One region of the Mesorhizobium sp. M0772 genome, then DNA from elsewhere that is predicted to be linked to it. Evidence: predicted binding sites of a transcription regulator. Region 1 holds the regulator's gene; each other region holds the start of a gene.
The links. The regulator LexA, encoded in region 1, represses DNA repair genes until DNA is damaged. The targets are predictions, from matches to a motif close to TGTTCNNNNTGTGTTCNG.
Positions count from the first base shown of each region.

Region 2: recA (recombinase RecA) is a predicted target of LexA. The motif match lies at 8,022-8,039, and genes of this name have one in related genera.
Region 3: NKI06_RS14075 (ImuA family protein) is a predicted target of LexA. The motif match lies at 7,043-7,060, and genes of this name have one in related genera.

Region 1 covers NZ_JAMYPB010000019.1:12,075-22,535, reverse strand. The annotation lists gene NKI06_RS15010 (AMP-binding protein) at 1-371, shown strand, start outside; gene kynA (tryptophan 2,3-dioxygenase) at 368-1,204, shown strand; gene kynU (kynureninase) at 1,310-2,557, opposite strand; gene NKI06_RS14995 (GntR family transcriptional regulator) at 2,726-3,490, shown strand; gene lexA (transcriptional repressor LexA) at 3,696-4,478, shown strand; gene NKI06_RS14985 (ComEC/Rec2 family competence protein) at 4,472-6,928, opposite strand; gene arr (NAD(+)--rifampin ADP-ribosyltransferase) at 7,041-7,457, opposite strand; gene gltX (glutamate--tRNA ligase) at 7,918-9,342, shown strand; gene gltA (citrate synthase) at 9,524-10,461, shown strand, end outside.
Region 2 covers NZ_JAMYPB010000002.1:141,034-151,494, forward strand. The annotation lists gene NKI06_RS02150 (DUF805 domain-containing protein) at 1-225, opposite strand, end outside; gene NKI06_RS02155 (RNA methyltransferase) at 307-1,155, opposite strand; gene NKI06_RS02160 (hypothetical protein) at 1,138-1,290, shown strand; gene NKI06_RS02165 (NADP-dependent isocitrate dehydrogenase) at 1,372-2,583, shown strand; gene NKI06_RS02170 (glutathione S-transferase family protein) at 2,594-3,208, shown strand; gene NKI06_RS02175 (demethoxyubiquinone hydroxylase family protein) at 3,223-3,807, shown strand; gene alaS (alanine--tRNA ligase) at 3,920-6,586, opposite strand; gene recA (recombinase RecA) at 6,860-7,963, opposite strand; gene NKI06_RS02190 (carbohydrate kinase family protein) at 8,246-9,190, shown strand; gene NKI06_RS02195 (pseudouridine-5'-phosphate glycosidase) at 9,261-10,178, shown strand; gene NKI06_RS02200 (TfoX/Sxy family protein) at 10,381-10,461, opposite strand, start outside.
Region 3 covers NZ_JAMYPB010000017.1:51,550-62,010, forward strand. The annotation lists gene NKI06_RS14055 (LON peptidase substrate-binding domain-containing protein) at 112-783, shown strand; gene NKI06_RS14060 (Trm112 family protein) at 814-1,056, shown strand; gene NKI06_RS14065 (error-prone DNA polymerase) at 1,294-4,566, opposite strand; gene NKI06_RS14070 (DUF6504 family protein) at 4,563-6,041, opposite strand; gene NKI06_RS14075 (ImuA family protein) at 5,983-7,020, opposite strand; gene NKI06_RS14080 (metallopeptidase family protein) at 7,250-7,672, shown strand; gene NKI06_RS14085 (DUF1737 domain-containing protein) at 7,836-8,042, opposite strand; gene NKI06_RS14090 (HpcH/HpaI aldolase/citrate lyase family protein) at 8,082-8,963, opposite strand; gene NKI06_RS14095 (DUF4153 domain-containing protein) at 9,396-10,461, shown strand, end outside.

The DNA.
Region 1 (10,461 bases):
GCGATACGTTCACGCAGGACGAGGATGGCTTCTTCCACTTCGCCGCGCGTTCCGACGACATGATCGTCAGCGCCGGCTACAACATCGCCGGCCCCGAGGTCGAAGCGGCGCTGCTCTCGCATCCCGACGTCGCCGAATGCGCGGTGACCGGCGCCGAGGACGGTGAACGCGGCCAGATCGTCGAGGCGCATATCGTGCTTGTGCAAGGTGTTTCGCCGGACGCATTGACCGTCAAACGCCTGCAGGACCACGTCAAGGCAACGATCGCGCCCTACAAATATCCGCGTTCGGTGAAGTTCATCGACGCCTTGCCCAAAACCCAGACCGGCAAGATCCAGCGCTTCCGGTTGCGCGCGGAGAAGATCAATTGATTAAGCCGCACGATCCGGCGTCCGATGGCGCGCAGATGTCGTTCAAGGAGCGGATGTCCTACAGCGACTATCTGCAGCTGGACAAGGTGCTCGATGCGCAGGCGCCGCTGTCTTCTGCCCATGACGAGATGCTGTTCATCATCCAGCATCAGACATCCGAATTGTGGATGAAACTGGCCCTCCACGAGATCCGCGCCGCGATCAGCTCGATCCGCGCCGACCGCCTCGAACCGAGCTTCAAGATGCTGTCGCGTGTCGCGCGCATCTTCGAGCAGCTCAACAATGCCTGGGACGTGCTGCGCACGATGACGCCCAGCGAATACACCGAGTTTCGCGACGCGCTCGGCCAATCCTCGGGCTTCCAGTCCTGGCAGTACCGCGCCATCGAGTTCATGGCCGGCAACCGCAACCTAGCCATGCTCGGGCCGCACAAGCACCGGCGCGATCTTACGGACAGGCTGGAAGCGATCCTGGCCACGCCGTCGCTGTACGACGAGGCGCTTCTGCTTTTGGCGCGCAATGGCTTCGACATCGGCGCCGATGCCGGGCGCACGGACTGGCGCGAGACGCGCGGTGAGAACGAAGACGTGCTGGCTGCCTGGCAAACCGTCTACCGCGACCCGCAGCGCTACTGGATGCTCTACGAACTGGCCGAGAAGCTGGTCGACTTCGAGGATTACTTCCGCCGCTGGCGCTTCAACCACGTCACAACGGTCGAGCGCATCATCGGCTTGAAGCGCGGCACCGGCGGCACCTCAGGCGCCTCCTATCTGAAGAAGATGCTGGAGGTCGTGCTGTTTCCGGAGCTCTGGACGGTCCGCACCCGGCTCTAGAGCATTTCACCGTTTAACGGAAACGGCGAAATGCTCTAGCTCTTTGATTGACGCAATTTCGGACGGAAAACCGCTTCACACTTTTCCTGAAATTGCTCTGGTTTCTCACGTAACCGCGGTCTTCACCGCGAAGCGGGCGTCCTGCCAGGCGCCGGTGCGCAGAATATCCTCCAGGACTTCGACCGCTTGCCAGACATCGCCATATCCGACATAGAGCGGCGTGAAGCCGAAACGGATGGTCGACGGCGCCCGGAAATCGCCGATCACGCCGCGCTCGATCAGCGCGCGCATCACCTGATAGCCATGCGGATGGAGGAACGACACCTGGCTGCCGCGCTGGCTGCCGTCGCGAGGACTTTCCAGTTCAAGCCGGTAGGCGCCGCATCTGGCTTCGACGAGCTGGATAAACAGGTCGGTCAGCGCGATGCTTTTTCTGCGCACCGCCGCCATATCGACGTCGTTCCAGATATCGAGCGCGCCCTTGAGCGCCCGCATCGACAGCACCGGCTGCGTTCCGCACAGGAAGCGGCGAATGCCGCTGCCGACGGCAAAGCCCTGCTCGAAGGCAAAGGGCCGCGCATGGCCCCACCAGCCGCTGAGCGGCTGGTGGGCATCGTCATGGTGGCGCTCGGCCGCGTAGATGAAGGCTGGCGAGCCCGGGCCGCCATTGAGGTATTTGTAGGTGCAGCCGACGGCGAAATCGGCATTGGCACGGTCAAGTTCGACCGGCAAGGCGCCGGCCGTGTGGCAGAGATCCCAGATGATCAGCGCGCCGGCGTCATGTGCCTTGCGCGTCAGCGCCGCCATGTCGCGCAACTGGCCGGATTTGTAGTTGACGTGGTTGACCAGGATGACGGCAACGCTGTCGTCGATCAGCTCCTCGACTGCGGCCGCGTCGACGCCCTCCAGCCGCAGCCGCGTTCCCGGCCGGGTCGAGGCGACGCCTTCGGCCATGTAGAGGTCGGTCGGGAAACTGTCGCCCTCGGCAACGATGACCGACCGATCCGGCCGCATGCCGAGCGCTGCGTGCAGCAGCTTGTAGATGTTGATCGAGGTTGTGTCGCAGACCACCGTCTGCCCATCAGCCGCGCCGATCAGTCGCCCGAGCTGATCTCCGAGTTCCACCGGCATGTTGAACCAGCCGGCGGTGTTCCAGGCGCGAATGAGGTCGTGCGCCCATTCCTGCGTGGCGGCCTGCTGCAGTTCGCTGAAGACGACCGCTGACGCGGCGCCCAGGGAATTGCCGTCGAGATAAATCACGCCTTGCGGCAAGACAAAGCGTTCACGCATGGAGCGCAGCGGATCGGCGGCATCCATTGCTTCGATTGTAGCGAGATCGGGTGTCGTGCTCATGATCCGGCGCCCCTCCATGGACAAACGCGCGCGGCGGAGCCTGCCGCCCAAACATGCCGGCGATCTTGAGTGGTCGCCCTTGAACTGTCAAACATTATATATAATTCACCCATTGAAAGGCTTTGATATATAATGATCCGCCCGAGCGTTTATGTCTGATGGATCACGATGCTGGATGACGAGCAGACCTCGAAGACGGAAGTGGCCTATCGCCTGCTCAGGCGCGATATTCTTGCGACCCGGCTGGCGCCTGCCGCGCCGTTGAAGCTGAGCACGCTGCGCAACACCTACGGCATCGGCTGGACGCCGTTGCGCGAGGCGCTGTCGCGGCTGGAGGCGGAACGGCTTGTGACCGCCATCAGCAACCGCGGGTTTGCGGTCGCTCCCGTCTCTCGGGCGGAGCTCGAGGATTTGGCGCGTGCGCGGCTGGTGGTCGAACTGCCCCTGCTGGTGGAATCGATCGAGAAGGGCGACCGTGAGTGGGAAGACGCGGTCGTTGCCGCCCACTATCGTCTCTCACGGTGCGGGTCTGTTCTCGACGATCCATCGGATGATGCGGTCGACGCGTGGTACGAAAAACACGATGCCTTCCATGCGGCGCTGCTCAGTGCCGCGACATCCAGCTGGCTGCTGCGCTTCAATGCAACGATTTCCGACCAATTGCATCGCCATCACCGCTTTCTGGGTCTGGCCCCGACGCTGCGCGCCGCCGCCGGCCGCACGGACGGACACCGGAAGGCCGTGGCGGCCCTGCGCGACGCCGTGGCGATCGAACACCATACCGCCCTGATGGAAGCGGCCCTCGATCGCGACGTCGACCGTGCGAAAACTCTGATGACCGCTCACATCGGCTACACGCTGCGGGTCTATGCCCAGAGAGAACCCCGCGCGGATGCTGCGCAGCCCCGTCCGAAAAGGAAGCGGCGATCGTAGCCGACGACGCAGGGCACTTGGTCTTCGTTTCACCCCGTTGCTGGCAACTGGGCGCAGGCGGCGCTCGCAGCGCCGAACGTTACGCTGAACAAAACGTCAACACATTCATTAAACTTTAAAAGGTTGCGGAACACAACTGGAACAGATAGTGTTTGTTCTGGGTTTGTTTTTTCTGATTCTGGTTTCAGAACCCTTGGGGGCCGCGATGCTGACGCGCAAACAACATGAGCTTCTGATGTTCATCCATGAACGCCTGAAGGAGAGCGGAATCCCGCCGTCCTTCGACGAGATGAAGGAAGCGCTCGACCTCGCCTCCAAGTCCGGCATCCACCGCCTGATCACGGCGCTTGAGGAGCGCGGTTTCATTCGCCGGCTGCCGAACCGGGCGCGCGCGCTGGAAGTGCTGCGGCTGCCCGACTCGATCGCACCAGGCCTCAATGCGGCGAGGAAGTTTTCGCCGAGCGTCATTCAGGGCAGTCTTGGTCAAACCGGCCAAGGGCAAGGCGGCCAAGGACAAGGCGCGTTGGGCCAAGGCGGTCTCGGCCGCCAGATCAAGCCGGGCTCGCCGTCGCGTTCGATGTCGGCCGGCAATGACGATGCCGTTTCCGCGATTTCAATCCCGGTTATGGGACGCATCGCCGCCGGCGTGCCGATCGACGCCATCCAGCATCAGACCCATTCGATCTCGGTGCCGCCCGATATGATCATGGGCGGCGAACACTACGCGCTCGAGGTCAAGGGCGATTCGATGATCGAGGCCGGCATTTTCGATGGCGACACGGTCATCATCCGCAATGCCGACACAGCCAGCCCCGGCGAGATCGTGGTGGCGTTGGTCGACGATGAGGAAGCGACCCTGAAACGCTTCCGCCGCAAGGGCGCCTCGATCGCCCTGGAAGCCGCCAACCCGGCCTACGAGACCCGCATTTTTGGACCGGACAGGGTGAAGGTGCAGGGCAAGCTTGTCGGATTGATCCGGCGCTACTGAGCCGGCTTGGGTTTGTACTTTTCACGCTGGTTGTAAGGCGGCAGGCCGCGCGCTTCGCGGGAGAAGCGGCGTTGCTCGTGCCAGGGGCGATACGGCTTGTCGACGGCGAAGCGGATGGTTGGCGCTGCAGCTGCCGATTGCGGATCGAAGAAGACGGCGGCGCTGCCGTCGCGGGCCAGCTGTTTCTTCGTCACGACCAGCACCAGCGGGTCGCGGCACGGATTGTAGGCGGTGGCGTCATCGATGACGATCAGGCTCGCGAAGGCACAGGCCGGCCGCGCCGTCTTGCGGTCTTTCGCAAGCGCTACAATGGCTCCGGAAGGGTGCCGGGCGATACAGAGATCGCCGGTGCAATAGAAGGGCGAGCCGGGCGGCAGATCGAGCGGATCGAGATCGAACCGCGTATCTGTTGACTCGAAAATCTCAGGTGGGATAATGGTTTCGGCCCGCAGCGCCCGTTTCCAATTGTCCGTGGTGAATTCGTTGGAGCGTTCGCGGTTGAGGGCGAGTTCGCCGCCACCGATCGGCATGGCCACCAGATGCGCATCCTCGGATATGAGCACGTCGGGCGTAAGCACCTGCGGCACCGTCAACAGGCCGGCCAGCGCGAAAGGCACGGCCGCCAACCTGAGCCAGGTGGTGGCCATGGTGGCGATGACGAGGGCGACCGTCACCAGCAGCACCGAGCGGATGGAGATCAGCCCGACGGCGTCGACCGGCGAGCGCTCGGAAATCCAGGCCGATATAGCGATCATCGCCATCAGACCCTTGCCCATCACATAGAGGAACGGCCCGTCGGCGCCGAACGGCATCGCCAGTGCGCTGAGCACGGCAAAAGGCATGACGATCAACGAAACAATCGGCATCACGGCCAGATTGGCGATCAGGCTGAGCGGCGACACACGCTGAAAATGCCAGATGGCGAACAGCAAGGTTGCACTGCCGGCAATGATCGAGGTCATGGCGAGGCCGCCCATGGCCAGCGCGAATTTTCGCGACAGGAAGCCGACGAAGGAGCGCTTTGCCGGCGGCGTTCTCACCTTGTCGGCGCGGTAATCGGCCCAGCCGGCATAGGCGCCGACAAGGGCGGCGGTGGCGGCAAACGACATCTGGAAGCTGGGACCGACCACCTCGTGCGGCGACACCAGGATGACGGCAATGGCGGAGATCGCCAGATTGCGCATGGTGAGTGCGGCGCGATCAAACAGCACGGCGACAAGCATGACCGCCAGCATGATGAAGCTGCGCTCGGCGGCAACCACGACGCCTGAAATGACGAGATAGGCGGCGATGGAGACGAGTGCTGCCACTGCTGCATATTTCTTGACTGGGCGGCGCGAAGAGAAATCGGGAAACAGCGCAAAGGCGCCACGCAGCAACGCCATGATGGTGCCGGCAACCAGCGCCATGTGCAGGCCGGAGATGGAGATGATGTGGTAGATGCCGGTGCGCCGCATCGCTTCGTTGACCTCGTCCGGGATGCCGGCGCGCACCCCGACAATCAACGCCGCGGCAATCTCGCCTTCGGCGCCGCCGATTTTGCCCCTGATATGGTCGGCAATGTTTTCGCGCGCGTTCTCGATTGCCGAGGAGAGCCGCGCGGTCAGCGGCGGCGGTCCCTGCGTAGCAATGGTTTTCGGATTGCCGAGAAAGAAGCCGCTGCCGCCGATACCGGTGAAATAGCTGTCGAAGGAGAAATCGTAGCTCTCCGGCCGCACCGGACCGGTCGGCGGCAACAGCCTGGCATAGCCGGTGATCAGGGAGCCGGCGGTCATATCGGCGGGAACGGTCCGCGCCGAGAGCCTGACCCGCTCCGGGGCGTAGCGCAGCTCGGGGTAAGCGGTCGAAACCACATCGAGCGTCAGCCTGATGCGGCCGCTTTCCATCTGTTCGAGACTGACGACGCGGCCGGTCAGCCGTGTCTGGATCTCGGAGCCGAGCATCTGCGTTCCGGCGCGCCAGGTCTCGACTTTGGCGGCGACGACGCCGAGCGCGCACAGCATCGCGGCCATGCAGAACAGATGCGTCCTCGGCCGAGGTCGCGTGGCGACAGCGCAACATGTCGCCAGCACCACAATGGCGATTGGCTGCGCAAAGCCGGGCTCGCCGGCCAGCGAGAAATAAATGATGACGCCGGCCGCCAGGAAAACCGGCACCAGCAGGAAGGCGACGCCCCGGTCGAGCTCCGTGTTGGCGGCCACGGCAAGGCTGCGGCGGAGCGCGGGCCATGACGGACGGCGAAGCCGTCTGCGCAGACGGGCGATAGATCCGGGCGCTGTGACTTGCGCCGGCAACGCGTGACCGGGCAGCGCAGGCGCGACGCCGGGATGCGGCTCAGGCAGCGCGAGGGGCAGCGGCTCGGCATAGGGACTATCGGCAAACAGCGAGCGTTCGCTGACGCTTGCCTCGGCGCCTTCGCCTTCCTTCGTGCCCCGGCCACGTCCAGCCATCGGGTCTGCCCCTTGCGCCCCAGACCTCCTATGCTACATGAACGCGCAAAGCGCGAAAGTCCGTGCGGTCGCGTCCACCGCGCCGGAATTGACCATCACTCGCCAAGGACGCTCAATCCTCAATCATATCCCGGCCCTCCGCCCTCAGGCGAGCAAGCCCATCGTGCATTGCCTTCAATTGTTCGGGTGTATGACCCTGCCATTCAGCGAGCTCCCCCAGGATGAGCAACGGATCACGGGAGCGGTAGGATTTCGTCGGATTACCGGGAAATTTTTTGTCGGTCAGGTTAGGGTCATCCATAAAAAACCCCGTCGGCTTTACGATGTAAATCCTTTGACGACCGTCACCCGTTGCAAGCTCTGCTCCCCAGATGGCGGCTTCCAGTGTCTGGGTGAAATAGATCCATGACAGTGGTTTACCTCTGAAATTGGAAGGGTGGCCGACGCTCAGCAGATCCCCGGGTTTCAAATCCGCCCGGGTACCATGGTAGAACGGATCACCCTCGGTATGGTCGGCGTTTTCGGTCATCGGTAGTCCTTCTTTCAATCATGCCTCCTTCGTGGCGAGACCGGCCTGCACACAGTTGCGGTGTTCACGATAATGATTGCAGAAAGGTCAATATGCGTGACCAAGCCAACGCTGTCACGGCGGCGTTGTAGTCGGGCAGTGCCGCATCCGTGAAGAAATGTCCGCTCGTCAGAGGGGCTACCACCGTCGCAGCGATGTTCCAGGCACTGTGACGGACGCTGCAGCCGAATGAAACCCAGACATGACGCTGCTGCCAAACGAGGTTGCGCGGAGGGTGCGAACAGATTTTGTGCTACAAGGCTCCAGCGCCAGTTGACGCAACCGATAATTGCCGACGTGCCCCGGCCACGTCCAGCCATCGGGTCTGCCCCTTGCGCCCCAGACCCCCTATGCTACATGAACGCGCAAAGCGCGAAAGTCCGCGCGATCACGCTCCGCTTTCCAAGGTTCCGAGAGTTCCATGTCCGACACGGTCGTCACCCGTTTTGCCCCCTCGCCCACCGGCTATCTGCATATCGGCGGCGCGCGCACGGCGCTGTTCAACTGGCTGTACGCCAAGCACACCGGCGGCACGATGGTGCTGCGCATCGAGGACACCGACCGCGAACGCTTCAACGAGGCGGCGACACAGGCCATTCTGGATGGGCTGACCTGGCTCGGCCTTTCCTGGGACGGTGAGGCCATATCGCAGTTCGAGCGCGCGCCGCGCCACCGTGAGGTGGCCGAGGAGCTGGTGCGCCTGGGCAAGGCCTATTACAGCTACGAGACGCCTGCCGAGCTCGAGGCGATGCGCGAGGCCGCACGCGCCAAGGGTCTGCCGCCGCGCTACAACGGCCAGTGGCGCGATCGTGCCCCCTCGGAGGCGCCTCCCGGCGTCAAGGGCGCCATCCGCATCAAGGCGCCGACCGAGGGCGAAACCGTGGTGCACGACCGTGTGCAGGGCGAGGTGCGCTTCCCCAACAAGGACCTCGACGATTTCATCATTCTGCGCTCGGACGGCAATCCGACCTACATGCATGCCGTCGTCGTCGACGACCATGACATGGGCGTCACCCACATCATCCGTGGCGACGACCATCTGACCAACGCCGCGCGCCAGACGGTGATCTACAACGCCATGCGCTGGGACGTCCCGTCGATGTCGCATATCCCGCTGATCCACGGCGCCGACGGCGCCAAGCTGTCGAAGCGGCACGGCGCACTCGGTGTCGCGGCTTATCGCGCCATGGGCTATCTGCCCGAGGCACTGCTCAACTATCTGGCAAGGCTCGGCTGGAGCCATGGCGACGACGAGATCATGTCGATCAAGGACATGATTTCGTGGTTCGACATCGGCGATGTCAACAAGGGTGCGGCGCGCTTCGACTTCGCCAAGCTCGAGTCGATCAACGGCGCGCATATGCGCAAGATGGCCGATGCCGAGCTGTTCGACATTTTCGTCGCCACTCTGCCATACCTGGAAAGCGGACCGGCTATCGCCGCCCGTCTCGACGACGCCAGGAAGGCGCAGCTGCTGGCTGCCTTGCCGGGCCTGAAAGAGCGCGCCAAGACGCTGGTGGAACTGGCCGATGGCGCGGCCTTTCTGTTCGTCGAGCGGCCGCTGCCGATCGACGAGAAGGCGGCAGCACTGCTCAGTGCCGACGCGCGCGCGATCCTGCGCGGCGCACATGCCGCTTTGCAGACTGTTTCGGGCGATTGGTCGGCTGCCGCGGCTGAGGCCGCGGTGCGCGAGTTCGCAGCGGCCGGCGGCCACAAGCTCGGCGCCGTGGCCCAACCGCTCCGGGCGGCCCTTACCGGCCGTAGCACCTCGCCCGGCGTGTTCGACGTGCTTGCCGTGCTTGGCCGCGAGGAAAGCCTGGCGCGGATTGCGGATCAAATCGATTAGGAGCGAGCTGGCCCAAAAAGATTGGCATTGAAAGGCGGGTTTCGCAGTGCAACATTAGGCCTTGGCCCAATCAGGCACGCACCTCCCAAAATGCGGTGGCGAGTTCGCGCATTCCGGTGATTTCGACGTGTCGTTTGCAGGACTTGCCTTGCCGGCATGAGGAACATGAAGGAGTTTGAGAATGAGCGAAGCTGCGACAAGACTGGAAACCGGCAGCAAGACGACGCACCCGTCGACTGCCACGCTCGAACTGGCCGGCAAGACGCATGAATTCAAGGTGCGAAGCGGGTCGGTCGGGCCCGACGTCATCGACATCGGTGCGCTTTACAACACCACCGGCGCCTTCACCTACGATCCTGGCTTCACTTCGACGGCGAGCTGCGAGTCGGCGATAACCTTCATCGACGGCGATGCCGGCATCCTGCTTCACCGCGGCTATCCCATCGACCAGCTGGCCGAGCATGGCGACTTCCTCGAAGTCTGCTACCTCCTGCTCTACGGCGAACTGCCGACCAAGGCACAGAAGGACGATTTCGACTACCGGGTGACGCGCCACACCATGGTGCACGAGCAGATGTCGCGCTTCTTCACCGGCTTCCGCCGCGACGCGCATCCGATGGCTGTGATGTGCGGCGTGGTCGGCGCGCTGTCGGCCTTCTATCACGACTCCACCGATATTTCGGATCCGTATCAGCGCATGGTCGCCTCGATGCGGCTGATCGCCAAGATGCCGACGATTGCGGCCATGGCCTACAAATACCATATCGGCCAGCCCTTCATTTACCCGAAGAACGAGCTGAACTTCGCCGCCAACTTCCTGCATATGTGCTTTGCGGTGCCGTGCGAGGAATACAAGATCAATCCGGTGCTGGCGCGCGCCATGGAGCGCATCTTCATCCTGCATGCCGACCACGAACAGAACGCCTCGACCTCGACCGTGCGGCTTGCAGGCTCGTCGGGCGCCAATCCGTTCGCCTGCATCGCCGCCGGCATCGCCTGCCTGTGGGGCCCGGCGCATGGCGGCGCCAATGAGGCGGCGCTCAACATGCTGGGCGAGATCGGCCATGTCGACCACATCCCGGAATTCATCGCCCGCGCCAAGGACAAGAACGATCCGTT
Region 2 (10,461 bases), on a different contig from region 1:
GCGGCTGCGTCGCCAGGCGATGTTGGCACGCATGACCACAGCCAGGAGGGAAACGACCAGAACCGCGCCTGCCATGCCTTGCCGCGATGGACCGGGCGCCGAGTTGACCAGCCCCTCAAAGCCGATCGTGCCAACGATGCACAGCACGGCAAGAACGGCCTCGAGCAGGGCTACGCCGAGCGAATAGAAGAAGAAGCGCATACGGCCGATTTTGGACGTGAACATTTGCCACCCCACCGTTTTGACAACAATGGACGAGAGGCAAATAAAATTCGGTTACTTCAGCCGTTCGAAGCTTAGCGATTTCTAATCTTCTTTGTCTGCCTGGGGTTTTCGCGCAGCGGCCGGCAAACGCCTTGGATCGTCTCCCGGCGAGCCGTCACCGCGCGGCATGGCCGGCGAAAACCGGTCGAGCGACGAGATGATGCCACGCAGCACTTTCAGTTCCGGCTCGGCGAAACCGGCGCGCGTCAAGACGGCGCGCAGATTGTCGACCATCTTGGGTTTCTTGGGCGCCGGGCGGAAATAACCGCGCGCTTCGAGCGCGCCTTCGAGATAGGCAAACAGCCCGTGCAACTCTTCCTTGCTTGCCGGCTTCATTTCAGGGCTGGAGAAATTGGTCGCCGTCTCGTCCTTCAGGCCGGATTTCATCCATTCATAGGACATCAACAGCACGGCCTGGGCGATGTTGAGCGACGAAAAGCCGGGATCGACCGGGAAGGTGACGATCTCGTCGGCCAGCCCGACCTCGTCATTGTAGAGCCCAAAACGCTCGCGGCCGAACAAGATGCCGGTGCGCAGGCCGGCTATCTGACGCGCCCTGAGCGCCCTGCCCGCCTCGACCGGACCACGCACGGGTTTGAAGCCGTCGCGCTCGCGCGCGGTGGTGGCGAAGACGAAGTTGAGGTCGGCGACGGCGGACGCCAGGTCGCCGAACACTGTTACGGCATCGATGACATGGTCGGCGCGGCTGGCGGCGGCGCGCGCCTTCTCGCTCGGCCAGCCGTCACGCGGGTTGACCAGTCTCAGTTCGGCAAGGCCGAAATTGGCCATGGCGCGCGCGACCATGCCGATATTCTCGCCGAGCTGCGGCTCGACCAGGATGATCGCCGGCCCGGCGGCGGATGCGTTTTCAGGATGATCGACGGCGGACATGATCTCAATGAACTGCTGTTTGCGGCATTTCAGCGTTCCCTGCCACATCCGCTCGGCAAAATGAAGCTTTTGCAAACACCGGTCGCGGCACAGACGACCCATTCTGCACGGATGGTCGTTTGCGCGGCCAAATAGGCTTTGATATACGCTCCGCATACCCGGCCGAAGCCATGCGGGCGAGGCCGTTTTGTTCCCCAAAAGCGAGGCATTCTTTTCATGGCGAAGATCAAGGTGGCGAACCCGGTCGTCGAGCTCGACGGCGACGAGATGACCCGCATCATCTGGCAGTTCATCAAGGACAAGCTGATCCACCCTTATCTCGACCTGAAGCTCGAATATTACGACCTCGGCGTCGAGCACCGCGACGCCACCAACGACCAGGTGACCATCGATTCGGCCAATGCCATCAAGAAATGGGGCGTCGGCGTGAAATGCGCGACGATCACGCCCGACGAGCAGCGCGTCGAGGAATTCAAGCTGAAGAAGATGTGGAAGTCGCCGAACGGCACCATCCGTAACATTCTCGGCGGCACCATTTTCCGCGAACCGATCATCATGAAGAACGTGCCGCGTCTGGTGCCGGGATGGACCAAGCCGATCATCGTCGGCCGTCATGCTTTCGGCGACCAGTATCGCGCCACCGATTTCCGCTTCCCCGGCAAGGGCAAGCTGACCATCAAGTTCGTCGGCGAGGACGGCAAGGTGATCGAGCATGACGTGTACGACGCACCCGGCGCCGGCGTTGCCATGGCGATGTACAATCTCGACGACTCCATCCGGGAATTCGCCCGCGCCTCGCTGAATTACGGCCTGCTGCGCAACTATCCGGTTTATCTCTCGACCAAGAACACCATCCTCAAAGCCTACGACGGCCGCTTCAAGGACATTTTCCAGGAGGTCTACGAGGCTGAATTCGAGGCCGAGTTCAAGGCGAAGAAGCTGTGGTACGAGCACCGGCTGATCGACGACATGGTGGCCTCCGCCCTGAAATGGTCTGGCGGCTATGTCTGGGCCTGCAAGAATTATGACGGCGACGTCCAGTCCGACACGGTGGCGCAAGGTTTTGGCTCGCTTGGCCTGATGACCTCCGTGCTGATGACGCCGGACGGCAAGACGGTGGAAGCGGAGGCCGCGCACGGCACCGTGACGCGCCACTATCGCCAGCACCAGAAGGGCGAGGAAACCTCGACCAATTCGATCGCCTCGATCTTCGCCTGGACGCGCGGCCTCGCCCACCGCGCCAAGCTCGACGATAATGCCGAGTTGAAGCGATTTGCCGACACGCTGGAGAAGGTCTGCATCCAGACGGTTGAGAGCGGCTTCATGACCAAGGACCTGTCGCTCTTGATCGGTCCCGACCAACCATGGCTGTCGACCACCGGCTTCCTCGACAAGATCGACGAGAATTTGCAGAAGGCGATGGCGTAAGCCGGCAGCCATGGCCAAGCCGGTCGTCTACGGGGCGGACTACAGCGTCTATGTGCGCATGGTCCGCCTCGTGCTGGCGGAAAAAGGCATCGACTACGACCTTGTGCCGGTCGATGTCTTTGCCGCCGAGGGCACTCCCGCCTGGTACTTCGAGCATCACCCTTTCGGCCGCATTCCGGCCTTCGAGCACGGCGGGTTTCGCCTGTTCGAAACCAGCGCAATCGCCCGCTATGTCGACGAGGCGTTCGACGGCCCGGCACTGCAGCCAAAAGACGCCCGCACCCGCGCAACGATGAACCAGATCATCGGCATGCTCGACGCCTATGCCTACAGATCGATGGTCTGGGACGTCGCCGTCGAGCGGCTTGAGAAGGAAGCGCCAGACGAGGCACTGGTCGCTAACGGGCTGCGCCAGGCGGAAACGGTGCTGCGGGTGCTCACCGCACTCAACCCTCCCGGGCCGTGGCTGCTCGGGGACCAGCTGACGCTGGCCGACCTGCATGCGGCATCCATCATCGCCTATTTCGTCAAGGTCGCCGACGGGCAAAAGCTGCTTGCGGCGTTCGCCGACATCCAGGCCTGGTGGGAGGGCATCGCAAAACGTCCGAGCCTGGCGGCGGGCTGATATGGGTTCGGGCCATGGCTGACCCATCTCGCCAGGACGCGCTCACCGTCGCCAGAATTGTCAGGGTCAACCACGCCGGTGAGTTCGGTGCGATCAGGATCTATTCGGCGCAGATTCTTGTCGCCAGGCGCTTATGGCCGGATTGCGTGCCATCCTTGTCGGAGATGCTTGGGCACGAGCGCACGCATTGCGCTGCGTTCCGCGCCGCCATGCCGGCGCGGCGGTCGCGACCGTGCCGGGTGATGCAGTTCTGGAGCTGGGGTGGCTGGGTGCTGGGTTTTGTCACCGCCCTGCTCGGTCCGCAAGGCATCTGGGCCTGCACGGCGGCGGTTGAAGCGGCGGTGCATCGCCATCTGGACGATCAGCTGTTTTTCCTCGCCAATCGCGACCACGACTTGCACGGCATCATCCTGGCGATCCGCGAGGAAGAGCTCGCCCATCTCCATCACGCCGAAGAGCAGCTGAAATCGCCCGGCCCGGCGCTGAACTTTTTACGGTCGCTGATTTCGATCGCCACGGACGTGCTGATCTGGCTGTCCACCTGGGGCGATTCCAGCAGAATGACGCGCGCCCTGAAGGCGGCGAAAAGAACTAGCTAGACGGACCGTCTAAGAGCTGATTGCCGGCTTGCCACTATCAGCCACAGAATGGCAAGCACGGCGGCGAAGGCCGGAAAGCCGCACACAAACCAGATACGACATAGGGTGGCTTTCAGGCTGCCTCCAGCGCCGCCCTCACCGCGGCGATCGCATCATTGGCCTTCGAGGCGTCCGGGCCGCCGGCTTGCGCCATGTCGGGCCGTCCGCCACCGCCCTGCCCGCCCAATGCGGCCGAGGCAACGCGCACAAGATCGACAGCGCTGAAGCGGCCGACGAGATCGTCCGTCACTGCGACCACGACGCTTGCCTTGTTGTCTTCGCCCGCACCGACGAAGACGACGACGCCTGAGCCGAGCGAAGTCTTGCCGGCATCGGCCAGCGGCTTCAAATCCTTCGGCGACACGCCGGAAACCGCTTTGCCGAGGAAGCCGATACCGGCGACGGTTTCGGTGGTGGCCGGAGCATCGGCCGCGGCACCACCGCCCAGCGCGAGTTTCTTGCGGGCTTCGCTCAGTTCCTTCTCGAGCTTCTTGCGTTCCTCGAGCAGCGCCTCGACACGCGCCGGCACGTCGGCCGGCGAAATCTTCAGCACAGCCGCCGTCGCCTTCAGGCGCCTGTCCTGCTCGTCGAGATATTTTCGTGCGGCTTCGCCGGTCAGCGCCTCGATGCGGCGCACGCCGGCGGCGACCGCGCTGTCGGAGACGACACGGACCAGACCAATATCGCCGGTCGCCCGGACATGGGTGCCACCGCAGAGCTCGACCGAATAGGGCCGGTTGGCCTTGGCGCCATGCACGCCGGTGCCCATCGAAACGACACGCACCTCGTCACCATATTTCTCGCCGAACAGCGCCATGGCGCCCTCGGCAATGGCGTCATCGACCGACATCAGGCGCGTCGTCACCGGGCTGTTCTGGACGACGATTTCGTTGGCCATGCGCTCGACCTCTTCGAGATCTTCGGCCGAGATCGGCTTGTTGTGCGAGATGTCGAAGCGCAGGCGCTCGGGCGCGACCAGCGAACCTTTCTGCGCGACATGGGTGCCCAGCACCTCGCGCAGCGCCTCATGGATCAGATGCGTTGCCGAATGGTTGGCACGCAGCCGGGTGCGGCGCGCATGGTCAACCTTCAGCTCGACGGCTGCACCTGGCTTGACCGTGCCGTTCGTCACCTTGCCCAGATGCACGAACAGGCCGTCGGCCTTTTTCTGCGTGTCGGAAACCTCGATCGAGAAACCTTCGCCGGAGATGATGCCGGTGTCGCCCATCTGGCCGCCCGACTCGCCATAGAACGGCGTCTGGTTGACGACCACCGCCACCGCGTCGCCCTTGCCGGCGCTATCGACTGTCTTGCCGTCCTTGACCAGGGCCTGGATGAGGCCTTCCGCCTGTTCGGTCTCGTAGCCGAGGAATTCGGTGGCGCCGGCCTTCTCGCGTACAGAAAACCAGATGGTCTCGGTGGCCGCGTCGCCGGAGCCAGCCCAATGCTTGCGCGCTTCGGCCTTCTGCTGCTCCATCGCATGGGTGAAGCCGGCAAGGTCGACCGAGATGTTGCGCTGGCGCAGTGCGTCCTGCGTCAGATCGAGCGGGAAGCCGTACGTGTCATAGAGCTTGAACGCCGTCTCGCCATCCAGCATATCGCCGGCGTGCAGCGTATCCGTCGCCTCCGAGAGCAGGCCGAGGCCGCGCACCAGCGTCTTGCGGAAGCGTGTCTCCTCGAGCTTCAGCGTCTCGGTAATCAGCTGTTCGCCGCGCAGCAGTTCGGGATAGGCCTGGCCCATCTCACGCACTAGCGCCGGCACCAGCTTCCACATCAACGGCTCCTTGGCGCCGAGCAACTGCGCATGGCGCATGGCGCGGCGCATGATGCGGCGCAGCACATAGCCGCGGCCTTCGTTCGACGGCAGCACGCCGTCGGCAACCAGGAAGGAGGACGAGCGCAGATGATCGGCAATGACGCGGAAGGAGGCGACCGTCTCCTTGTCCGGGCCCTGCCCGAGCGCTGACGAGGCCGCATCGATCAGATGACGGAACAGGTCGGTCTCGAAGACGCTCTCCACCCCTTGCAGGATGGAGGCCATGCGCTCCAGGCCCATGCCGGTGTCGATCGACGGCCGCGGCAGGTCGATGCGCTCATCCTTGGTGACCTGCTCATATTGCATGAACACCAGGTTCCAGAATTCAAGGAAGCGGTCGCCGTCCTCCTCCGGGCTGCCGGGAGGGCCGCCCCAGATGTGCTCGCCACGGTCGATGAAGATTTCCGAGCACGGCCCGCACGGTCCGGTGTCGCCCATAGCCCAGAAATTGTCGGAGGTCGGGATGCGGATGATGCGGTCATCGGAGAAACCGGCGATCTTCTTCCAGAAGCCGGCCGCCTCGTCATCGGTGTGATAGACGGTGACCAGCAGCTTGTCCTTGTTCAGCCCGAACTCCTTGGTGATCAGGTTCCAGGCCAGTTCGATGGCGCGCTCCTTGAAATAGTCGCCGAAGGAGAAATTGCCGAGCATTTCGAAGAAGGTCAGATGGCGCGCGGTGTAGCCGACATTGTCGAGGTCGTTGTGCTTGCCGCCGGCGCGCACGCTTTTCTGCGCGGTGGTGGCGCGCGAATAGGACCGCTTCTCCAGGCCGGTGAAGACGTTCTTGAACTGCACCATGCCGGCATTGGTGAACATCAGCGTCGGGTCGTTGCGCGGCACCAGCGGGCTCGAGGCCACGACCTCGTGGCCCTCCTTGCGGAAATAGTCGAGGAATGTCGACCGGATCTCGTTCACGCCACTCATGACTGCTGCCTTTTCGCGAAAACCGCCGGCACGGCCGGCGGACACTGGTCTCTGCTTTTTAGAAGATTGACTTGGCCTTTTAGCGGGCACGCCCCACCCTGTCCAGAAACACGGAATTGGGCCATCCCGGCAACTGCCAAGCCGGCTTCACGCTGCCCAAAAACGAAAACCGCCGGCGCGAAGGCCGGCGGTTTGAAACGCAATACTAAAGAACTCGGTTACTTAAGCATCGGATAATAGACTCGATTTTTATGGCCGAACTCTGGCCGTGCCCTACATGGCGCCGGATTCTTCCTCGAAGCCGTCGTCGCTTTCGCCGCGCTCGGGGCCGCCATTTTCAAGAAATTTCTCGGCGATCAGCCCGGCATTCTGCCGCAGCGCAAGTTCGATCTCACGCGCCGTGTCGGGATTGTCGCGCAGGAACAGTTTGGCGTTTTCGCGACCTTGGCCGAGACGCTGCGAATTGTAGGAGAACCAGGCGCCGGACTTCTCGACCACGCCGGCCTTGACGCCGAGATCGACCAGTTCGCCGGTCTTGGAGACGCCCTCGCCATACATGATGTCGAACTCGACCACCTTGAAGGGCGGCGCCAGCTTGTTCTTGACCACCTTGACGCGGGTCTGGTTGCCGACGACCTCGTCGCGGTCCTTGACCGAGCCGATGCGGCGGATGTCGAGGCGCACCGAAGCGTAGAATTTCAGCGCGTTGCCGCCGGTCGTGGTTTCCGGCGAACCGAACATGACGCCGATCTTCATGCGGATCTGGTTGATGAAGATGACCATGGTGTTGGAGCGCGAGATCGAGGCGGTCAGCTTGCGCAGCGCCTGGCTCATCAGACGAGCCTGGAGACCGGGCAGCGAATCGCCCATCTCGCCCTCGATTTCAGCGCGCGGCGTCAGTGCCGCCACCGAATCGACGACCAGCACATCGATGGCGCCGGAACGCACCAGCGTGTCGCAGATTTCAAGTGCCTGCTCGCCGGTGTCGGGCTGCGAGATCAGCAGGTTTTCGAGGTCGACGCCGAGCTTGCGGGCATAGACCGGGTCGAGCGCATGCTCGGCATCGACAAAGGCGCAGATGCCGCCTTTCTTCTGGGCTTCCGCCACCGTATGCAGCGCCAGCGTCGTCTTGCCCGAGCTTTCCGGCCCGTAGATCTCGACAATGCGGCCGCGCGGCAGGCCGCCGACGCCAAGCGCGATGTCGAGGCCCAGCGATCCGGTCGGCACGGTTTCGATCTCGACGACCTGCTCATTGGCGCCAAGCCGCATGATCGAGCCCTTGCCGAAGGCGCGCTCGATTTGCGACAGCGCCGCGTCCAGAGCCTTTGATTTGTCCACCGCTTTGTCCTCTACAAGCCGCAAAGAATTCTGAGCCATGATACATCACCCCTTGGTCGTCAATGAAGGCCGGACAATCCGTAATCCCTGCCCATTTTGTACTACTTTTGTTCTCGTTTGGCAAGAGGGATCAAATAACTGAAAAACAATCATTATCCGGATTTGTTCTTTTTTTGTCTCGTGGTTTGGTTTTCGGACGCGTTCCGCATTGGGCCAGATGCTCCGGCTGTTTCGATCGGCCGAATCGCCGGCTCGCCTGCGAAGCTCGGTCGCACAGCCTAGCGCTTGTGCGGCTCGAATAACAAAGGTCATATCGCCGGCATGGTGAAATCAGCAAAGATACTGGCGGTGGGCGGCGCCCATATCGATCGCCGCGGCCAGGTGTCGGGTACGTACGTGCCCGCGGCGTCCAACCCCGGCACGATGCGCGAGGATGTCGGCGGCGGCGTATTCAACGCGCTGCGCAGCCTGGTGCGGCGCGGCGTCTCGGCCTCGCTTTTGTCGGTGCGCGGCGGCGATGCCTCGGCCGAGACGGTTGCGCGCGCCATCGCCGACTCCGGCATTGCCGACCTGTCGGCGGTTTTCCTCGACCGCACGACGCCGAGCTACACGGCGCTGATCGATCGCGACGGCGAGCTGATCACCGGCTTTGCCGATATGGCGCTCTACGATTTGGCGTTCCCCAAGCAGATCCGCCGCTCCAAGGTGCGCGAGGTGGTCGCCGAGGCCGATGCGGTGCTCTGCGACGCCAATCTGCCATCAACGGCGCTGGAGCGGCTGGTGGGGCTCGCCGCCGGCAAGCCGGTGTTCGCCATTGCCATTTCGCCGGCCAAGGTGGTGCGGCTGATACCGGTGCTGAAGGAACTCGCGCAGGTCTTCATGAACCGGCGCGAGGCCATGGTGCTGGCCGGCGTCGATGCCAATGCCACCGAGCGCGAGACCGTCGACGGACTGCGCTGCAGCGGCCTCACCAGTGGCGTGGTGACGGCGGGCGACGGCCCGGTGCTGGGATTCGACGAAGCCGGCGCCTTCTCTATCCTGCCGCCGGCGCCGAGAAAAGTCGCCGACGTCACCGGCGCCGGCGACGCGCTGGCCGGCGCCACCATCGCTGCCCTGCTGCGCGGCCTGCCCCTGCGCCAGGCATTGCGCGAGGGCGTTGCCGCCGCCACGCTGGCCATTGAAAGCGCCGACGCGGTTCCGGCCTTCACGATTGCGACCTTCACTGAGGCACTGGCTCTTGTGCCCGACGCGCAGGAAATGGCATGAGGGCGGCCAATTGCCATTGCCGGAGCGCGACGTCCAAGCGGACGCGCGGATCTCCGGATCGGAGACCATCATGACACCGCAAAGCGCCCGCCCCTTCATCGACCTCCACGCGCCCGTGGCCGAGGCGCTCGCCGCTGGCCGCCCCGTCGTGGCGCTGGAAAGCACCATCATCACCCATGGCATGCCTTACCCCGACAATGGCGCCATGGCCGCCAATGTCGAAAAGATCATCCTGGACAATGGCGCGGTGCCGGCGACGATCGCCGTGGTCGCCGGCCGCATCAAGATCGGACTGTCCGACGGCGAGCGCGAGTCGCTGGCCATGACCGGCGATGCCATGAAGCTGTCGCGCGCCGACCTCGGCTTTGCGGTGGCGCAAGGCCGCACCGGCGGCACCACGGTCGCCGCCACCATGATCGCCGCTGACATGGTCGGGATAAAGGTGTTCGCCACCGGCGGCATTGGCGGCGTCCACAAGGGCGCGGAAAAGAGCTTCGACATCTCGGCCGATCTCGACGAGTTGGCGCGCACGCCGGTCATCGTCGTCTCGGCCGGCGCCAAGGCGATCCTCGACATCGAAAAGACGCTGGAAGTGCTGGAGACGCGCGGCGTGCCGGTGATTGGCCATGGCTGCGAGACGATGCCGGCCTTCTGGTCGCGGCATTCGCCGTTCCGCGCGCCGCTGACCCTGCACAGACCGGAAGAGATCGCGCATTTCTACAAGACCAGGGCGGCACTTGGCCTGGTCGGCGGCATGCTGATCGCCAACCCGGTGCCGCAGGACGATGAAATCCCGGCCGACGAGATGGCCGGCTATATCGAGGCCGCGCAGAAGGCGGCGGAAGTGCAGAATGTGACCGGAAAGGCGGTGACGCCGTTCCTGTTGGGCAAAATCCTCGAACTGACCGGCGGCCGGAGCTTGAAGACCAACATCGCGCTGGTCGAGAACAATGCGCGGTTGGCGGCGAGGATTGCGACGGCGCTGTAGGATCGCCTACGTCGGCGGGACAGCACCCCCCTCTGGCCTGCCGGCCATCTCCCCCGCAAGGAGGGAGATTAACAGCTTAGCCGCAGGCTCCCATTTTCAACGTTGGTGATTGGCGAAGGCCAATGTGACAACTGATCTCCCCCTTGCGGGGGAGATGTCCGGCAGGACAGAGGGGGGTGGGAAGAAACGCGGCGGTCCCGGTTCACTTCCCCGCCCTTCGTCCCGCCTCATACGCCCGGCGCGCCCACACCCTCATCTCGTCAGGATCATCAAACGCGTCGTC
Region 3 (10,461 bases), on a different contig from region 1:
GCCGTTTGCCGGCCAAATTGCCGGGGCGTGGCTGTCGGGCCTTGCGGTCGGCGGCCGCCGCGCCAGATTAGGCCGATAACATCGCGCCCGAAGCGGGTCGGAGGAGTGAAGGTGCAGGTCGGAAACGCATTTTACCGGGTCGGCAAGGATCTGCCGGCAACCATTCCGGTGTTTCCGCTTGCCGGCGCGCTGCTGCTGCCGGGCGGGCGCATGCCGCTCAACATCTTCGAGCCGCGCTATCTGCAGATGGTGGATGAGGCGATCGCCGGCGCGCGGCTGATCGGCATCGTCCAGCCCAGCCTCAATGGCGCGTTGCGCGCCGACGGGGAGCCGGAACTGTGCAATGTCGGCTGCGCCGGGCGCATCATCTCGATGGCCGAGAGCGGCGACGGCCGCTATCTGGTTTCGCTGCAGGGCGTCTGCCGTTTCCGCATCACCAGCGAATTGCCGGTGAAGACGCCTTTCCGGCAATGCAAGCTGGCGCCGTTCCTCACCGATCTTGCCGAAGACCAGGCGGCAAGCGAGGTCGACCGGCCGGCGCTGTTGAAAGCGTTTCGCGCTTATCTGCAGGCCAACGATCTCGAAGCCGATTGGGAAAGCGTCAGCCGCGCCGAGAACACCATGCTGGTCAATGCGCTGTCGATGATGGCGCCCTACGGACCGGCCGAGAAACAGGCGCTGCTGGAGGCGCCCGACCTGAAAGCCCGCGCGGAGACGCTGATCGCCATCACCGAAATGGCGCTGGCGCGTGAGAATGAGGACTTTGGCTCCAGCCTGCAATAAGGGCTGAGCCGATGGCTGAAGGGGGATCCAATGGCTGCGGATGGGCGTGACGGCAAGTCGGTCAATGTCGATCCAAAATTGCTGGAGCTGCTGGCCTGCCCGCTGACCAAGGGGCCGCTGGCCTGGGACCCGGTGCGCGGCGAGTTGATCTCGCGGATCGCCAAGCTCGCTTATCCCGTGCGCGACGGCATCCCGATCATGCTGCCCTCGGAGGCGCGGACGATTTCGGCGGAAGACGTGCTGTCGCCGCCGCGATTGGGTGGGCCGGGCTGAATCAGAGCGTCGCTGAAGTTTGCTGAAGGCTGGCGGGACAGCGCCCTGAAGTCCTGCCGGACATCTCCCCCACAAGGAGGGAGATTGCTTGTCGCTCCCGCTTCGCCAGTCTTTATTGTTGAAAAATTGGCTGGATGGCGAAGCCGCCGATCTCCCCCAAGTGTGGGGAGATGCCCGGCAGGGCAGAGCAGGGCGCGAAGGATCATCGTCGCTTCGCATTCGACGAATAAGCTGCGCCTACTGAAAATTCCGCCCCTTGGGCATGACCCTTTCAGCTTTGTCCGAGAGGGTGGCAATGTCGGGCCGGGCAGCCGGCGTCATCTCTTCCAGCAGCACCGTCAGCCACGGTGTCAAATCCTCGATCTTTTCGGCGACGATGTGGATGACGTCGGATTCCGACTGCAGCTTGCCGGTGACCTTGACGAAGCGCGCGCCCATGACGATGGGCCGGAAACGGGTAAAGGTCCGCTCCCAGAAAATGACGTTGGCGACGGCCTTGTCGTCTTCCAGCGTCAGGAAGATCGCATTGCCCTTGCCGGGCCGCTGCCGCACCAGCACCAGGCCGGCGACCGAGACCCGCCTGCCGTCGCGCACCGAGCCGAGATTGGCATTGGGAATGACGCCGGCGCGGTCGAGCCGCTCGCGCAGGAAGGCGACCGGATGCGCCTTCAGCGACAGGCCGAGCGCGCGGTAGTCGTGGATGACGTGCTCGCCGAGCGGCATTGTCGGCAGTTTTGTCTCGGGCTCGAGTTCGCGCAGCCGGATCGCCGGCTGGTCGAACAGCGGCAGCCGTTCGGCGGCGCTCTTGCCATCCAGCGCGCGCACCGCCCACAAGGCTTCACGACGGTCGAGGCCGAGCGAGCGGAAGGCGTCAGCCTGCGCCAGTCTTTCGATTTCGCCGACATCGAGGCCCGAGCGCAGCCAGACATCCCTGACGCTTGTATAGCCGGCGCCGCGCCGCGCCGTGAAAGCTTCCATACGCTTCTCGGCCAAGCCCTTGATCTGACGGAAGCCAAGCCGGACGGCGTACCTTGTCTTGATGACACCGCGCATTTCGGCATGGCGCCCCAGGATGCGGCCCGGATCGAATTGGGCTTTCTCCAGGGTGCAGTCCCAGTCGGAAAAATTGACGTCGACGTCGCGGATATCGACGCCATGGTCGCGCGCGTCGCGCACCAGCTGGGCCGGCTGGTAAAACCCCATCGGCTGCGAATTCAGGATCGCGGCGCAGAACACGTCGGGATAAAAGGTCTTGAACCAGCAGGAGGCATAGACGAGCAAAGCGAAGGAGGCGGCGTGGCTTTCGGGAAAGCCGTATTCGCCGAAGCCTTCGATCTGCTTGAAGCAGCGCTCGGCGAAGTCCTTGGTGTATCCCTTGCCGACCATGCCGTCGATCATGCGCTGGCGGTAATTGCCGATGGTGCCGGTGCGCTTGAAGGTGGCCATGGCACGGCGTAGTTCGTCCGCCTCGCCCGGCCTGAAGCCGCCGGCGACGATGGCGATCTTCATCGCCTGTTCCTGGAACAACGGCACGCCCAGCGTCTTGCCCAGGATTTCTTCCAGTTCCGGCTTGGGGTACTCAGGCATTTCCTTTTTCTGCCGGCGGCGCAGATAGGGATGCACCATATCACCCTGGATCGGACCGGGCCGCACGATCGCCACCTCGATGACCAGGTCGTAGAATTCGCGCGGGCGTAGACGCGGCAGCATCGACATCTGCGCGCGCGATTCGATCTGGAAGACGCCGAGCGTGTCGGCGCGGCAGATCATGTCGTACACGTCGTTCTCTTCCGGCGGCAGGGTGGCCAGCACATAGGGTCGGCCGTAATCATCCCGGGCCTTCGGATAATGGTCGGTGAGCAAGGTGAAGGCGCGCTTCAGGCAGGTCAGCATGCCAAGCGCTAGAATATCCACCTTCAGGATCTTCACCGCGTCGAGATCGTCCTTATCCCACTCGACCATCTTGCGCGCCTCCATCGCCGTCTTGACGATGGGGACGATCTCGTCGAGCCGGTCGCGGGTAATGACGAAGCCGCCGACATGCTGCGACAGATGCCGGGGAAAGCCCATGATCTCGTTGGCGTGGGCGATCACGTGACGGGTCGAGGTCTCGTTGCGGTCAAGGCCGCCGGCATGCGCCTCCTTCTCGCCGAGCTCCGAGGTCGACCAGCCCCAGATCGAACTGGAGAGCGCAATGCGGACATCGTCCGACAGGCCCATGGCCTTGGCCACCTCGCGCAGCGCCGAGCGGCCGCGATAGCTGATGACGGCGGCCGCCAGCGCGGTGCGCTTGGCGCTGTATTTGGAGTAGATGTACTGGATCACCTCCTCACGCCGCTCATGCTCGAAGTCGACGTCGATGTCGGGCGGCTCGTTGCGTTCCTCGGAAATGAAGCGCTCGAACAACGTGTCGATGCGCTCGGGGCCGACCTCGGTGATGCCGATGCAGTAGCAGACGATCGAGTTGGCGGCCGAGCCTCTGCCCTGGCACAGAATGCCCTCATTGCGGGCGAACTGGACGATGTCGTAAACGGTCAGGAAATAGCGCGCATAATTCAGACGCTCGATCAGAGCGAGCTCCTCACTGATGCGCTGCAAGACGGAAGCGGGGACGCCCGCCGGATAGCGCGTGGCGGCCCCCTCCCTGGCCAGACGCTCTAGCTCGGCCTGCGGCCCAAGCCCTGATTGCGTCGGCTCGTCGGGATAATTGTACTGGAGGTCGCTGAGCGAGAAGGTCAGTTCGCCGGCAAAGCGCAGCGTCTCGGCCAGCGCCCGTGGATGGGGGCGGAAGAGACGGGCCATTTCCAGCGGCGGCTTCAGATGGCGCTCGGCGTTGGCCGTCAGCTCCACCCCGACCTCGGCGACCGGCAAATTGAGGCGGATGGCGGTGAGCACATCTTGCAGCGAGCGGCGCTCGGCGCTGTGATAAAGCACGTCGTTGGTCGCCATCAGCGGCACGCCGACGATGTCCGCCATGCCCGCCGCCTGCTCGATGCGGAAACGGTCATTGCCGCGATAATCCGGCGCCATGCCTAGCCGCAAATTAGCGCCGAAACGGTCTTTCAGTTGACGGACCAATGCCAGGGGATCGTCGGCATTCGCCGAGAGATCCGGCAGCACCGCCAGCGACAGCAGGTCGCCCCATTCGAGCAGGTCGCTGCGCTGGAGAAGGGTCGCGCCCTTCTCGTTTTCATCGCGCAAATTGGCTTGCGTCAGCATGCGGCAGAGATGGCCCCAGCCCTTGCGGTTCTGCGGATAGGCGAGAATGTCCGGCGTGCCGTCGCCGAACACCAGGCGGCAACCGGGGTGATAGGCGAGCTTCTCGACCTTGGCCTGCTGCCAGGCGCGCACGACGCCGGCCACCGTGTTGCGGTCTGCCAGTCCGATCGAGGAAAAGCCGAGGAATTTGGCCGCCACCACCAGCTCCTCCGGCTTGGAGGCGCCGCGCAGGAAGGAGAAGTTCGACTGGATGCCGAATTCCGCATAGGGGATGACGGTCAGCGCGTTCATGCGAAGACCCCATGCATGAACCAGCGCGGCGGCACCTGCGGGTTGCCATAGAGGCCTTGCCGGTAGAGCCAGTAGCGGCGGCCGTCGGCATCCTCGATCCGGAAATAGTCACGCGTCGATGTGAGCGGATCGCTTGACGTTTCACGCCACCATTCCGGCGCGATGCGTTCCGGCCCCTCGGCGCGCGCGACCCGGTAGAGCGCGCGGCGCCAGCGGAAATTCATCGGCGGACCCTCAGGCATTTCGGTGGCCGGCACCTCGATCGGCTCGGGCGAACGGAACAGCCGGATCGGCCGTTCCGGCGGGAAGATGGTTGCGCGCGGCGCGTCTTTCGAGCCCGGCTTCCTGAGCGGTGTTTTGCGTTGTGGCGCTTCCGAGAACGGGATGGTGGCGATGGCGCGCTCCGGCAGATGGCTCTCGAGGGCGACCGGTTTCAGCACCGCACTGTCGCCGAGCCTGGCGCGGATGCGGTCGGCAAAGAGTGCCATGTCGGCGCCGTCATCCTCGGCCTCGCCGGTCAAATCGGCCTGCTGCATGTCGAAGCCGGCGGCCGCCAGCACCGAAAGCCGAACCAGGTCGAAGCCGTAGCCGGCATCGATGTCCTGTTCGAGCGCGGCCAGCCGCTCATGGAACAGGCGCTGGATCAGCTTCGGTTCGCGCAGCGGACGCGAGGTGCCGACAGCGATGCGGCTGACGGCGCCGTCGACGCGAAACAACAGCAGCGCCAGCATCCTTGCGCCCTCGCCGCGGCGTTCGAGATCGGCCTTCAGCGTCACCGCCAGCAAGAGCACCAGCCGTTCGATCTCGGCGGTCAGCACGACCGGCTCGGCCAGGTGGCGTTCGACCGAAAGCGAGGCCACCGGCAGGCGCGGCGATACCGCCTCGTCGAGGCGGCCGAGCGCCTGGTCAAGACGCAACAGCAAGGTCGCGCCGAAACGGCGGGCGAGCGGCGCTCGCGGCGCTGCCATGACCGCGCCGGCGGTGCGCAGACCGACGCTTTCCAGGCTGGCGCGGATATCGGCCTCGATGCGCAGTGCGGCCAGCGGCAAGGGGGCGAGCAGCGCTTCCTCCTCGCCGGAGACAACGATGCGGTCGCCGCAAAAGCGCGCTGCCGCCCAGGCTGCACCCGGCGTCGCGGCCAACCCGGCGCGGACATCGAAACCCTGCTGGAAAAACCGCGCAAGGATGTCGTCCAGCATGGCGCGCTCGCCGCCGAACAGGTGGGTACAGCCGGTGACGTCGAGATAAAGCCCGTCGACGCCGTCAAGCGCCACCAGCGGCGTATAGCGGTCGCACCAGTCGGCGAGGCCTTCGAGCAGCCGGCGGTCGGCCTCCGGATCGGCCTCGACAATGTCGATCGAGGGATGCATGGCACGGGCGTCGGCAATGCCCATGCCAGGCTTCAGATGCAGCGCCTCAGCCCGCTCGTCGAGGGCCGATATGCGCTGGGCGTTGCGGTCGCGATGGCTGATCACGAGCGGGAAATGATCCGAAGGCCGGGAACGCCACGACCGTCCCAGGCGCTGGCGCAGGATCCGTTCGGCCGCCAGATGCGGGAACCACAGCGACAGAATTCTCTGGCCGTTTTTCGCGGGGCTTTCTTTCTTCGAATGCGTGTTCATCGGGGTTCCACTCCAGTGTGAATTGTCCAGGCAGAGCGGTGCGGCTCTTGCCGATGCTGACGGTGAAGGCAGGGTGGCCGATCGACCCGGCAAGCGGCCCGGCGATCGTCCGGCGCGATGTCGCTGGTGCAACCGACACGATGAGGCGCACCGGGGCGGCGGTCGGCTCGGCTTCGCCGGCCTGGCGCAGCAGGAATACCGGCCGGCCGGCGTTTTGGGCGCGCGCGTGCAGCCGGCGCGTCGCGGTGAGGTCGAGCCGCTGCGGGCTGCCACGGATTTCGAGGATGATTGCGGCGAGCGCCGTCATCTTGGCGGCCTCCTCGGCTACCCACAGCGCATCGGTGAGTTTCGGCGCCTCGGAAAACAGCAACTGCTCCGGTGCGATACCGAACATGCCCTGCAATCCCCTGGCATAGGGAAAGCCGGCCTCGCGAAAAATCTCCGACGTGCCGATCCACAGCACGGGCAAGGGCTGGCCCTTGAGGATCAGGCTGACAAGCGACAGCACAAAGCCTGCGACGGCCCCGGCATTGCGGGTCTCAAGGCCATGGATTTCGCTCAAGGCAGCTTTCGGAAGGCCGCCGCTGAGGGCCGCATCGAGGCGTTCGATGCCGGTGGCCAGGAAAGCATCCGGCAAAGCTGCGGCAAGCCCGCGCCGGATGATGGTAACATCGGAATCGGGTTCAGGCGCGGCGTGGAGACAGCCCTCAGCACGCGCACGAGGTCGCTCGCCGGCCGGCACGGCCAGGCGCTCGGGCAGCGTTCCCTCGATCTTCGCGATCTGGCGGCGCAGGGCAAAAACAGTCTCCCGCGCCACGGCTGATGTCGCCATGACGGTCAATTTCTCTCATAATTGTTCCTGTTATGTTCCTATAGATTCCAGAGGGTGCCGAAAGAGTCAAGCGGAGTCAGAAGGAATTTATTCCTTGATCAAAGGTGGCGAGGCCAACCTTGGACTTTGGTCGCAGTCATTCGGCGCAAAGAAACAGTCATCGGCCAGGTACCCGTCCATTTGCCGAGTCCGGAGGGAAAGCCTATATGCCGGGATCAAAGGACAAAGCATGGCCCGCATCTACAAGACCCGCACCTGGCACGATGAACTCTCGCCCTCGATCGAGGAGATGGAGTTTCTGGCGCTGGAGGCGTACGCGCATCTGCCCGACGATTTCCGCAAGCTGACCGGCGAGATCGTCATCATGATCGCCGAATTCCCGACCGACGAGATCATGGACGATCTGTCGCTGGAGACGCCGTTCGACCTGCTCGGCCTGTTCGAGGGCCGCGGCATCGCCGAGCGCTGGAACCCGCAGACCGGCGAAGGCCCGAACCGCATCACCCTCTACCGCCGCGCCATCCTCGACTACTGGGCCGAGAACGAAGAGACGCTGGGCGACATCGTCACCCACGTGCTGATCCACGAGATCGGCCACCATTTCGGCCTGTCGGATGATGATATGGAGAAAATCGAAGAGGCGGCGGAGTGAGGCTGCGCCGATATTCAGGTGAAGCCGGCCTGCGAACGGCAGCTTCCTGCGCTTCCGGTGCTCGCGTACTTTAAGTACGCTCCGCTCCGGTTCTCGGAAACCACTGTTCTCGGCTCGGCGTGACCTGAATCTCGACACAGCCTGCGTCCGTGCCTGGCAAAGCCTACCAGTCGCTCAGCTTGGTATCCGGCCCGTATTCCTGGCCGTCGATATCCTTCACCACCGCCTGGCCGCAGCGCATCGATTTGGTCTTCTTGTCGTAGGCGTAGGTCGGCGAGCCGTACAGGTGCCAGCCCTTGTTCAGCGCCGCGGTCACCTTGTGGCAGAAGGTTGAATCGTCGGGGGCGGACAAAAAGCGGTAAAGTCTCATGGGTCAGATCCTGTCGTGAGTTCGTCTTTTCGGGGCGGATCATGCGCCGATGGCGGCGGCCTTCGCCAGCAATTTCTCGGCCTGCGCCAGATGCAGCCGCTCGACCATCCTGCCGTTCAGAGCAATCACGCCCTTGCCGGCATTTTCTGGCAAGGCGAAGGCATCCTTCACCGCGCGCGCCTCGGCGAGAGCTTCGGGCGCGGGCGCAAAGGCGCGGTTGGTGGTTTCGATCTGGGCGGGGTGGATCAGCGTCTTGCCATCGAACCCCATGGCAGCGGCTTCCGTGCATTCGCGCGCAAACGCGTCGAGGTCGCGAAAATCGTTGGAGACGCCGTCGAGCATGTCGATGCTGCCGGCCCGCGCCGCCAGCACCATCTGCATCAGCCAGGGCACAAGATAGCGGCGGTCGGGCGTCGCCAGAATGCCGGTTTCCTTGACCAGATCGTTCGTTCCGGCAACGAAACAAACTAGGCGCGAGGCCGGGTCGCGGCCGAGTTCGGCAATGGCGCCGATGTTGAGAATGGCCTTGGGCGTCTCGATCATCGCCCAGAGCTTGACGCTGTCGGGGGCAAAATTATCGTCGAGCACGTCGCCGACTTCGAGGATGTCACGAGGCGTGGCGACCTTGGACAACAGGATGCCGTCGGGAACGAATTTCGCCGCGGCCAGCAGGTCATCGTTGCCCCATTCGCTGGACAGCGCGTTGACGCGCACGATCATTTCGCAGCGGCGTTTCGGTCGGCTGGCGAAAATGCCGGCCAATCTGTCCCGCGCGGCGATCTTGTCTGAGGGCGCGACGGCGTCTTCGAGGTCGATGATCACGGCATCGCAGGCAAGCGTTGCGATCTTGGCCAGCGCCTTGTCGTTGGAGGCGGGGACGTAAAGCACTGAGCGGCGCGGGCGGTAAGGTTCGCTTGTCATGGCCGATCTATGCCGCGTGGGGGCGGGTGAGGCAAGAGTGCGGGCGACCGGTTCCTGATATCGAGCCAACCGCGAAAGCTTGCGCTGCCCCTTGCCTGCCCGCGGAGGGAGAGGAAAGGAGCCTGGCTGGGACAGCGCCAACGTCCGGAAAGATGGCGGGCAGCGCCTCGGCTGGAAGCGCAGGTCCTGCACGAGAACTGCACATCTCTGCGGAAAACCTCCTCCGCTGCGCCCTGCCGTATCCATGCGCAGCCACCACAACAGCGGCATGCAACAGCGAAACCGTTGGTCCTTGCCCTATCGCCTGCGCAGCGAAAGCTGGTGGTTGGTGGATCCGCCCCGGACGGAGGCCCGCCCTTACCTGGAAGCGAGCCTGCTCCCTTTTATCCGCCCACCGGCCGAGCGGACCCAGCCCATCAGGAAAATCCGCGCATGACATCGTTTGCAAGCTTTTCCAGCCGCTTCGGCATCGCCGTCCTGCTCGTGGCGCTGGCGGATTTTTTCTTTTACGGCCAGCCCGCCGGGATCACGGTGCTGCTGTTTGCCATCCTGATCGTCGGCGCGGTGGTCGCTGTGCATCCTGCCGCGCTGAATTCCACCCGACCCTGGCTCAAGCCGGCCGCTTTGTTCGTCGCGCTGCTGCCGCTAGCCGAGAACGTCAGCCCGCTGTCGGTGGCGATAGCTGTCGTGGCGCTGGTGGTGTTTGCGCTGTCCCTGTCCGGGCGGCTACGGCACGGCATCGCCCGCATTGCCGGCCAGGTCGCGCTGTTCCTGGTGGCGGCGCCGCTGCGCCTTATCCGTGACTTTTTCCAATGGCGCCGCACGGTGCGCCGGCTTGGCGGCCGCCGCATCCGCCTGGCGTCCATCATCGTCTGGGTGATGCCGGTGACGCTGGGCGCGGTGTTCCTGTTCTCGTTCGGCGCCGCAAATCCGGTCATCGAATACTGGCTGTCGCTGATCGACCTGATGAAGCTGCTCGATCTCATCCAGCTGGCGCGGATCGTCTTCTGGCTGTTCGTGCTCGCCGGCGTCTGGGCTTTCCTGCGGCCTCGCCTGCCGCGCTTGCTGCGCCGCCTTCCACCTTTGGCGCCGCCTGCAGCCGTGGCCGCACCGGCTGCGACCAAACCCGCCACTACGATCGAGGACGTCGTCTTCGGCAAGGCCGCGATCCTGCGCGCGCTGATCGTCTTCAACGGCCTGTTTGCGCTGCAGACCGGGCTCGACGCCGCCTATCTCTGGGGCGGGGTCGCCCTTCCCGACGGCTTGAGCTATGCCGCCTATGCGCATCGCGGCGCCTATCCGCTGATCGCCACCGCGCTGCTGGCCGCCGGCTTCGTGCTGGCGGCGCTGCGGCCGGGCAGCGAAACGTCAAGCGATCCGCTGATCCGCCGGCTGGTCTATGCCTGGGTGGCGCAGAACATCGTGCTGGTCATCTCCTCCATCCTGCGGCTCGACCTCTATATCGGGGTCTATGCGCTGACCTACTGGCGCATCGCGG